Regions from separate parts of the Listeria sp. Marseille-Q6474 genome, predicted to be linked through region 2. Evidence: a T-box and tRNA genes for the amino acid it is inferred to sense, from the RefSeq annotation. Region 2 holds a T-box; the other holds one or more tRNA genes.

Region 1 (4,311 bases), 1.6 Mb from region 2:
TACTGAAAAGACTTATCCAGAAATTACCAAAGCAATCAGTGACGTTTATCAGAAATTCTATCAAGTGGATTTAGCCAGTTTTGCTGGTGATTTGGTTTCCGAATTAGATGCATTACCTTCTTTAAAACATAAAATTAGGCATGCGATTGATTTTGTTCAAAAAGAAATATACTATTTGTATAATGAAACGGAAATGGATGGACATGAGCCTCAAGCGGCAGAAGTAACTTATCAGACGAAACAAGGTGATTGCAAGGCGAAAACGGTTCTTTTAAAAGTTATTTTAGATTATTTAGAAGTCGATTCAGAGCTGATTTTGGTTAATTATGGCAGTGATGTCTTTTTACCGGTTTATACGCCGTCACCATTTAATTTTAACCATGCGATTTTAAAAGTAACAGATGATAATCAAGTTTATTTTATTGATGCCACAATGAGTAGTGACCAAGGCTTTTTAGCTAACCGCCAAAGAAATAGTTTCATGTATTATTTGGAAATTAAACCAGGAACCGAATTACAAAAACAAGAGCCTTTTCAAGATAGAACGCCTTCTGTTGAAGAAATTTTCCGATGTGATGTTAAAGGAAATGAAGCCGAGGTTGTTTTTGAAAGAAAATTACGCGGTGGAATGGCAAACGGATCACGTGAAATGTTTAAAAATGAATCAAATAAAGATATTGTTAATCGCTATAACTTCGCGATTTATAGCAATATGACTTTATATAAAAAATATGAAGAAAATGAGATTGATAAGCACTTTAATAACACGTCCATTCAAATTGTGGAAGATAATAAGGAAATGAATGAGATTTCGCTAGTTTATAAAGCAACAATAACTGACCCATATATTGTAGAAAACAAAAAACGCTTTTTACATTTTTGGAGTTGGGGTAATTTTATTGATGATGGCGCGGAAAAACATTTCCATAAAGATTTCCCGTATTGGGTTGATCGAAATATCATCAAAATGGAGATTCATTTAACGACTGACCACTCGATAGATCAGACGGATTCCTATACACGTCAAGAATGTGACATCAAGTCTAAGTATTTAAATCATCGTGTGACGAAGAAAATTCACAAAAACGGTGCTTCGTGTTATTTAGAGTATCGTCCATATCACAACCTTACTATTTCTGGGAAAGATTTAGAAGAATATATTAAAGCTAATAAAAAAGTTCTAGATAGTAACTGGGGAATTGGTATTGATATCATTGAAGATGGTCTGTTTAAGAAATTAGGTAAGCTATTTAAATAAACGTAAAAAAAGCATCCCTTTCTATAAGGGGTGCTTTTTTATAAATGGTCCCGACTGGTCTCGAACCAGCGACCCCCACCATGTCAAGGTGATACTCTCCCAACTGAGCTACAGGACCAAGTAAACTCAGAAAATAAGCTTAATCGTTTATTTTCTGAATGGATTCACGTTCAATCATTTCGGTTTTAATGATGGTTGTTTTTGGTACGTTTTTATCTTGGTGGATTAAGCGAAATAATAAGTTAGTCGCTTTTTTTCCTAGTTTATTAATTGGTATATCAATAGAAGTAAGTGGCGGTGACAAGAAAGATGATGCTACTTTATCATTATAGCCGATGACAGAAAAATCTGCAGGTATTTGTAAATTTTTATCGGCTGCCATTTTATAAATACTAAGTACTTTTAAATCGTCGGTTGCGAAAACTGCGGTTGGTTTATCGGTGCTTTCCATTAGGCGTAATGCGGCTTTGTAACTGTCTTCAATGCTATAACCGCTATCAATAATCCAGTCATTGCGAAGGTCTAATTGGTGGTCAAATAGGCAGCTTCGAAAACCAGCAAGGCGATCAATCGAAACATGATAATCAAGTGGCGCGTGGATACAAGCAATTTTCTTATGACCTTGCTTGATTAAATGTTTAGTTAGAGCATAACTATCACCAAAATTGTCTGTGTCAACGGAATAAATATTTTTGTAATGTCCTTCTACTTTTCCGGTAACGACAATGGGGATATTATACGGGTCTAATTGATGGAAAAAATCTTCATCAGCCGGGGAACTTAGCATAATTATACCTTTAATCATTTTTTCTTGGATTTTTGAGAGGCATTTTTTGAGTTCGTCTTCGCTGTTTTTGGCGGTCTGAAGAATAAGGTCGAAATTTTCCAACTCAGCTTGAGTGGAAATGGATTGAATTATTTCGGAAAAAAATGGATTTCCTGTTGTTGTGGTTGTGGAGCGATTTGAGATAACCATGATAGCATCAAAGCCTGAAGAAGTAAGTGCGCGAGCTAGTTTGCTGGGCTGGTAGTTGAGTTCATCAATCGCTTCTAATACTTTTTGTCTTGATTCTTTGGAAATATTAGCTTGATTGTTTAGTACTCTGGATACCGTTGATTTTGAAACTCCCGCGTGTTTTGCTATGTCATAAATGGTAGCTGCCAAGGTAATCTTCCTTTCTCTATTGTTTCCGGTATCGGTTCCGGTCATTATCATCCATGTTTATATTACTCAATTTTACCCTAAATGTCCAACTAGATGTTATATAGGGATAAAAACTCAATACTGTCAACATGTTAGGAAATTCCTTTTAAAATGTGTTTGACAGAAAGCGCTTTCCATACTATAATTCTTTTTGTGGGAGCGCTCCCGGTTAGGAGGTAAATGATGACGAATTTAAGAAAACGACTTTCGCGGTTATATTCTGAAGATGTAGTTGAGAGTTTAGCAACGAGAATTGAAGCCCGGGTAAACCAAACGAAACAAAGAAAGTTAGTACGAAAAGACAAATGGGACGAGAAAGATATTGTTTTAATTACATATGGAGACCAATTTAAAGAGGAATCCAAAAAAACTTTACCAACCTTTAAGAAAATGTATGATCGTTATTTAAAATCGACTTTTGAGGTAGTACATTTCCTACCTTTCTATCCTTATTCCTCGGATGATGGGTTTTCGGTTATTGATTACAAAGCGGTTAATCCGGAGCTTGGTGATTGGGAAGATATTAAGGAAATGGAAAAGTCGGCGCGATTGATGTTTGATTTTGTTTGTAATCATATGTCGGCGAAAAGTGAGTGGTTTAAGCGATATTTAGCGGGTGATAAGGAATTTCAAAACTTTTTTGTGGAAATGGATCCTGATACTGACCTTAGTTCGGTTACAAGACCACGTGCAACACCAGTGCTCACGCCGTTTCAATTTGCTTCTGGTAAAGAGGGTTATATTTGGACGACGTTTAGTGAGGATCAGATTGATTTAAACTTTGCTTGTCCGGAAGTGCTTTACAAGATGATTGATGTTTTGATGTTCTATTTAGAAGAAGGTGCGGAATATGTGCGACTTGATGCGGTTGGCTTTATGTGGAAAGTGCCGGGAACGAGCTCGATTCACTTAGATGAAACGCATGAAATCGTGAAATTATTTAGAGATTTAGTAGACATGGCAGCACCAGGGACGATTATTATAACCGAAACCAACGTGCCGCATGTTGATAATATTAGTTATTTTGGAAATGGTGAAAAGGAAGCGCATATGGTTTATCAATTCCCGCTTCCACCACTTGTGCTCCATGCGATACATCATGGCAATGCGGAGTTTTTAAGCAATTGGGCGAAAGGTTTAGAGCTCCCAGAAGGCAAGCGCACATTCTTTAATTTCCTCGCTTCACATGATGGAATTGGCTTAAATCCAGTGCGCGGAATTATTCCAGAAGCAGACATTTTAGCATTGGTAGATGATTTGGAAAAAGAAGGAGCACTCGTTTCTTATAAACAAAATCCAGATGGTACGAAAAGTCCGTATGAAATTAATGTGACTTACATGGATGCGTTAAGTAAACAAGCGGATACTGATGACTTGAGGCTGGCGAGATTTCTCGTCGCTCATGCAGTACTAATGTCTATCCCAGGCGTTCCGGCTGTTTATGTTCAAAGTATTTTAGGAAGTCGCAATGATTATTCAGGCGTAGAAACAACGGGGCATAATCGCTCTATTAATCGAAAAAAATACGACTTGGCGGAAATTACAGCAGAGTTGAATCAGGCTGACTCCTTACGAAAAGAAACCTATGATGCGCTAACGAAATTAATTAGCACACGAAAAGCGGAATCACTTTTCCATCCAGAAATCGCGATGGAAGTTTTAGAATCTACGGCGGAATTGTTTGTTGTCAAACGTTCATCCGGCGCGGAATCGATTATATTGATTCATAATTTATCAGAAAAAGAAGTGCATTATTCACTAGACAGCGGTGTTTATACAAATCTTTATACGGGCTCTGCAGTAACTGGGAGCGATTCCATAAAGCTTAGAGGCTATGAATTCTGCTGGC
Region 2 (4,311 bases):
GGTACAGAACCAAAAACAGAAGTAGTTTCCATGCCAGGCGTTTTTCAATTCCCTTTACATGAATTAGAAGCGGAAATGAACGCTGTTGCGAGCCTTGGAATTAAAGCTGTTATTTTATTTGGAATACCTGCTGAAAAAGATGCTGTTGGCACACAAGCTTATCATGACCATGGCATTATCCAAGAAGCAACTAGATTAATAAAAAGCAAATTTCCTGAAATAATTGTGGTAGCAGATACATGTTTATGTGAATTCACAGATCATGGACATTGTGGTGTAATCGAGAATGGTCAAATTCTAAACGATGAATCACTAGAATTACTGAAACAAACAGCTGTCAGTCAAGCTGCTGCGGGTGCGGATATCATTGCGCCTTCAAACATGATGGATGGTTTTGTTCAAGTAATCAGAGAAGGCCTTGATGAAGCTGGGTTCTACGATATACCAATTATGTCTTATGCAGTGAAATACGCTTCTGCATTTTATGGACCTTTCCGTGATGCCGCTGGTAGTGCACCGCAATTTGGAGATAGAAAATCCTATCAAATGGATCCAGCGAATCGCGAAGAAGCATTACGGGAGGCTCAATCGGATGAGCAAGAAGGAGCAGATTTTCTAATAGTGAAGCCATCTCTTTCGTACCTTGATATAATGCGAGATGTAAAGAATCATACGAATTTACCTGTTGTAGCCTATAATGTTAGCGGTGAATATGCAATGGTAAAAGCAGCAGCTCAAAATGGTTGGATTGATGAAGAGCGAATTGTTTTAGAAATGCTGACTAGTATGAAACGAGCTGGAGCGACATTAATTATTACTTACTTTGCAAAAGATGTAGCAACATACTTAAACAAATAGGAGGCGGGAATTTTGCAAAACTATATAAAATCTGAAAAAGCATTTAAAGAAGCAAAAAAAGTTTTACCTGGTGGCGTAAACAGCCCAGTACGCGCCTTTAACTCAGTCGATGCTTCACCAGTTTTTATGGACCACGGGAAAGGCGCCTATATTACTGACGTCGATGGAAATGAATATATTGATTACGTTTTATCATGGGGACCACTTATTTTAGGGCATGCGGATCCTTCTGTTGTTAATGCGATAACAAACGCAGCTATGAAAGGAACTAGCTTTGGTACACCTACAGAAATTGAGACAGAACTAGCAAAACTCGTAATTGAGCGCGTTCCATCTATCGAAATAGTGCGTATGGTTTCTTCGGGAACAGAAGCAACAATGAGCGCTATTCGTTTAGCTCGTGGATACACGAAAAGAGAAAAAATCTTGAAATTTGAAGGAAGTTACCATGGTCACGGAGATTCTTTATTAATCAAAGCTGGTTCAGGGGTTGCAACATTAGGATTACCTGACTCGCCTGGAGTTACAAAAGGTCTTGCTGCTGATACAATTACTGTTCCATACAATGACGTAGAAGGCGCCAAACTAGCTTTTGAAAAATTTGGTGAAGAAATAGCAGCTGTTATCGTGGAGCCAGTCGCAGGAAACATGGGTGTTGTCCCTCCAATTGATGGTTTCTTAGAAGGATTACGAGAACTAACAACTGAATACGGTGCGCTACTGATCTTTGATGAAGTTATGACAGGCTTCCGTGTAGACTATTATTCTGCCCAAGGATACTATGTTGTAACCCCAGACATTACTTGTTTAGGAAAAGTAATCGGCGGTGGATTACCAGTTGGTGCTTATGGTGGTAAAAAAGAAATCATGGAACAAATTGCTCCAGCCGGTTCTATCTACCAAGCTGGTACTTTATCAGGTAATCCGTTAGCAATGAATGCTGGATTTGAAACGGTTCGACAATTAACACCACAACATTATGATGTATTCCGTTCCTTGATTAAGCGCATGGAAGAAGGCTTGACCGAAATTTCAAATAGACACGAAGTACCACTATCAATAAACAAGGCAGGCTCGATGTTCGGCTTTTTCTTCACTGATCAAAAAGTCACTAACTTTGATACTGCTAAAACAAGTGATTTAGAATTTTTCAGAAACTACTACCGAGAAATGTTAGCGCAAGGTATTTTTCTACCACCATCTCAGTTTGAAGGCGTTTTTATTTCTACAATGCATACTGAAAAAGAAATTGATGCGACTTTAGAAGCTTTTGACATTACCTGTAAAATGCTTCGCGGCTAATTGACGAATCTACAAACATTTGTTAAAATTATTTTTAGTATATAGAACTAAATGCGATGAAGAGGAAGAGTAGGTCATTTATTTTTCTAAGAGAGAAAGCGGTCGGTGCAAGCTTTCAAAAATAATGTCTGAAGGTAGCCTTGGAGCAGTTTTCCTGAAATAATAGTAGGGAATAACCGGTAGATCTCGTCTATCGTTAAAACAATGAAGTGCCTATATTTCTTATTGTAGGTAAAAAGGTGGTACCGCGAATAATACTCTTTTCGTCCTTTTATTAGGATGAGAAGAGTTTTTTATTTTGCTTAAAAAGGAGGAATCGTTATGACAGAACAAAACGAAATAAATATGCCTACCAAATACGAACCTAGTAATGTAGAGGCCGGGAAATATAAATGGTGGTTAGAAAAAGAGTTTTTTAAAGCAGAAGGTAATACTGATAAAAAGCCTTATAGCATTGTAATCCCGCCACCAAATGTAACCGGAAAACTTCATCTGGGGCATGCTTGGGATACAACATTACAAGATATAATTACTCGTATGAAAAGAATGCAAGGCTTTGATACACTTTATTTACCAGGGATGGACCATGCCGGTATAGCTACACAAGCAAAAGTAGAAGCTAAATTAAAAGAAGAAAATATTTCTCGTTATGATTTAGGTCGAGAAAAATTCGTTGATAAAACATGGGAATGGAAAGAAGAATATGCTGATTTTATCCGAGAACAGTGGGAAAAATTAGGTCTAGGTTTAGATTATTCCAGAGAACGTTTTACTTTAGATGCCGGCTTATCTGATGCAGTAAAAAAAGTATTTGTTACGCTATACAATAAAGGGCTTATTTATCGTGGACAGTACATTATAAACTGGGATCCAGAAGCAAAAACAGCATTATCAGATATTGAAGTTATTCATAAAGATATAGAAGGAAGTTTTTATCATCTAAAATATCCACTTACTGATGGATCAGGATATTTAGAAGTTGCAACAACCAGACCAGAAACAATTCCTGGAGATACTGCAGTTGCTGTACATCCAAAAGATGAAAGATACCAACACTTAATTGGTAAAACGATTATGTTGCCTATTTTGAACAGAGAAATTCCCATCGTTGCTGATGAATACGTAGAAAGAGAATTTGGTTCAGGAGCAGTGAAAATCACTCCAGCGCATGATCCAAACGACTTTGAAGTAGGCAATCGTCATGATTTACCAAGAATAATTGTAATGCACGAAGATGGAACAATGAATGATAATGCTGGTAAATATGATGGTTTAGATCGTTTTGTTGCAAGAAAAGCTATTATTCAAGACTTTAAAGATTTAGGCTTATTTATAAAACAAGAACCTCATCTTCATTCAGTAGGACATTCTGAAAGAACAGGCGCTGTAGTAGAACCGTATCTTTCATTGCAGTGGTTCGTTAAAATGGAACCTCTTGCAGCTGAAGCATTAGCACTTCAAAAAACAGAAGACAAAGTAAATTTTGTACCTGCTAGATTTGAAAAAACATATGAAACTTGGATGGATAATATTCACGATTGGTGTATTTCTCGCCAATTATGGTGGGGGCATAGAATCCCTGCTTGGTATCACAAAGAAACTGGCGAAATCTACGTTGGTGAGATTGAGCCTGAAAACCTAGATCAATGGGAGCAAGATGAAGATGTTCTTGATACTTGGTTTAGTTCTGCTTTATGGCCATTTTCTACTATGGGTTGGCCTGACACTGAAAATCCTGATTACAAACATTTCTTCCCAACTAATACATTAGTAACTGGTTACGATATCATCTTTTTCTGGGTATCAAGAATGATTTTCCAATCTGTTGAATTTACAGGAGAAAGACCTTTTAAAGATACTTTAATTCATGGTTTGGTACGTGATTCAGAAGGGCGCAAAATGTCTAAATCACTTGGTAACGGAGTAGATCCAATTGAAGTTATTGACAAGTATGGAGCCGATTCATTACGCTACACACTTGCAACTGGTTCCTCACCTGGTCAAGACTTGAAATTTAGTTTTGAAAAAGTAGAGTCTACTTGGAATTTCATTAATAAAATTTGGAATGCATCACGATTTGTATTAATGAATCTTGATGGTATGAAATATGATGAAATCGACCTATCTAATGTGACTGAAGTTAGTGATAAG

The links. The T-box of region 2 lies ahead of OC533_RS00710 (valine--tRNA ligase). A T-box ahead of a tRNA ligase gene usually reads a tRNA of that ligase, here a tRNA-Val.
Region 1: it encodes a tRNA-Val, which carries the amino acid that the T-box ahead of OC533_RS00710 (valine--tRNA ligase) is inferred to sense. The anticodon was not compared.

Annotation. Positions count from the first base shown of each region.
Region 1 covers NZ_CAMPPS010000001.1:1,697,579-1,701,889, forward strand. Annotated here, with positions in the region: gene OC533_RS08470 (hypothetical protein) at 1-1,258, shown strand, start outside; tRNA gene OC533_RS08475 (tRNA-Val) at 1,304-1,376, opposite strand; gene OC533_RS08480 (LacI family DNA-binding transcriptional regulator) at 1,398-2,423, opposite strand; gene OC533_RS08485 (sugar phosphorylase) at 2,646-4,311, shown strand, end outside.
Region 2 covers NZ_CAMPPS010000001.1:143,172-147,482, forward strand. Annotated here, with positions in the region: gene hemB (porphobilinogen synthase) at 1-858, shown strand, start outside; gene hemL (glutamate-1-semialdehyde 2,1-aminomutase) at 871-2,160, shown strand; T-box leader at 2,208-2,434, shown strand; gene OC533_RS00710 (valine--tRNA ligase) at 2,482-4,311, shown strand, end outside.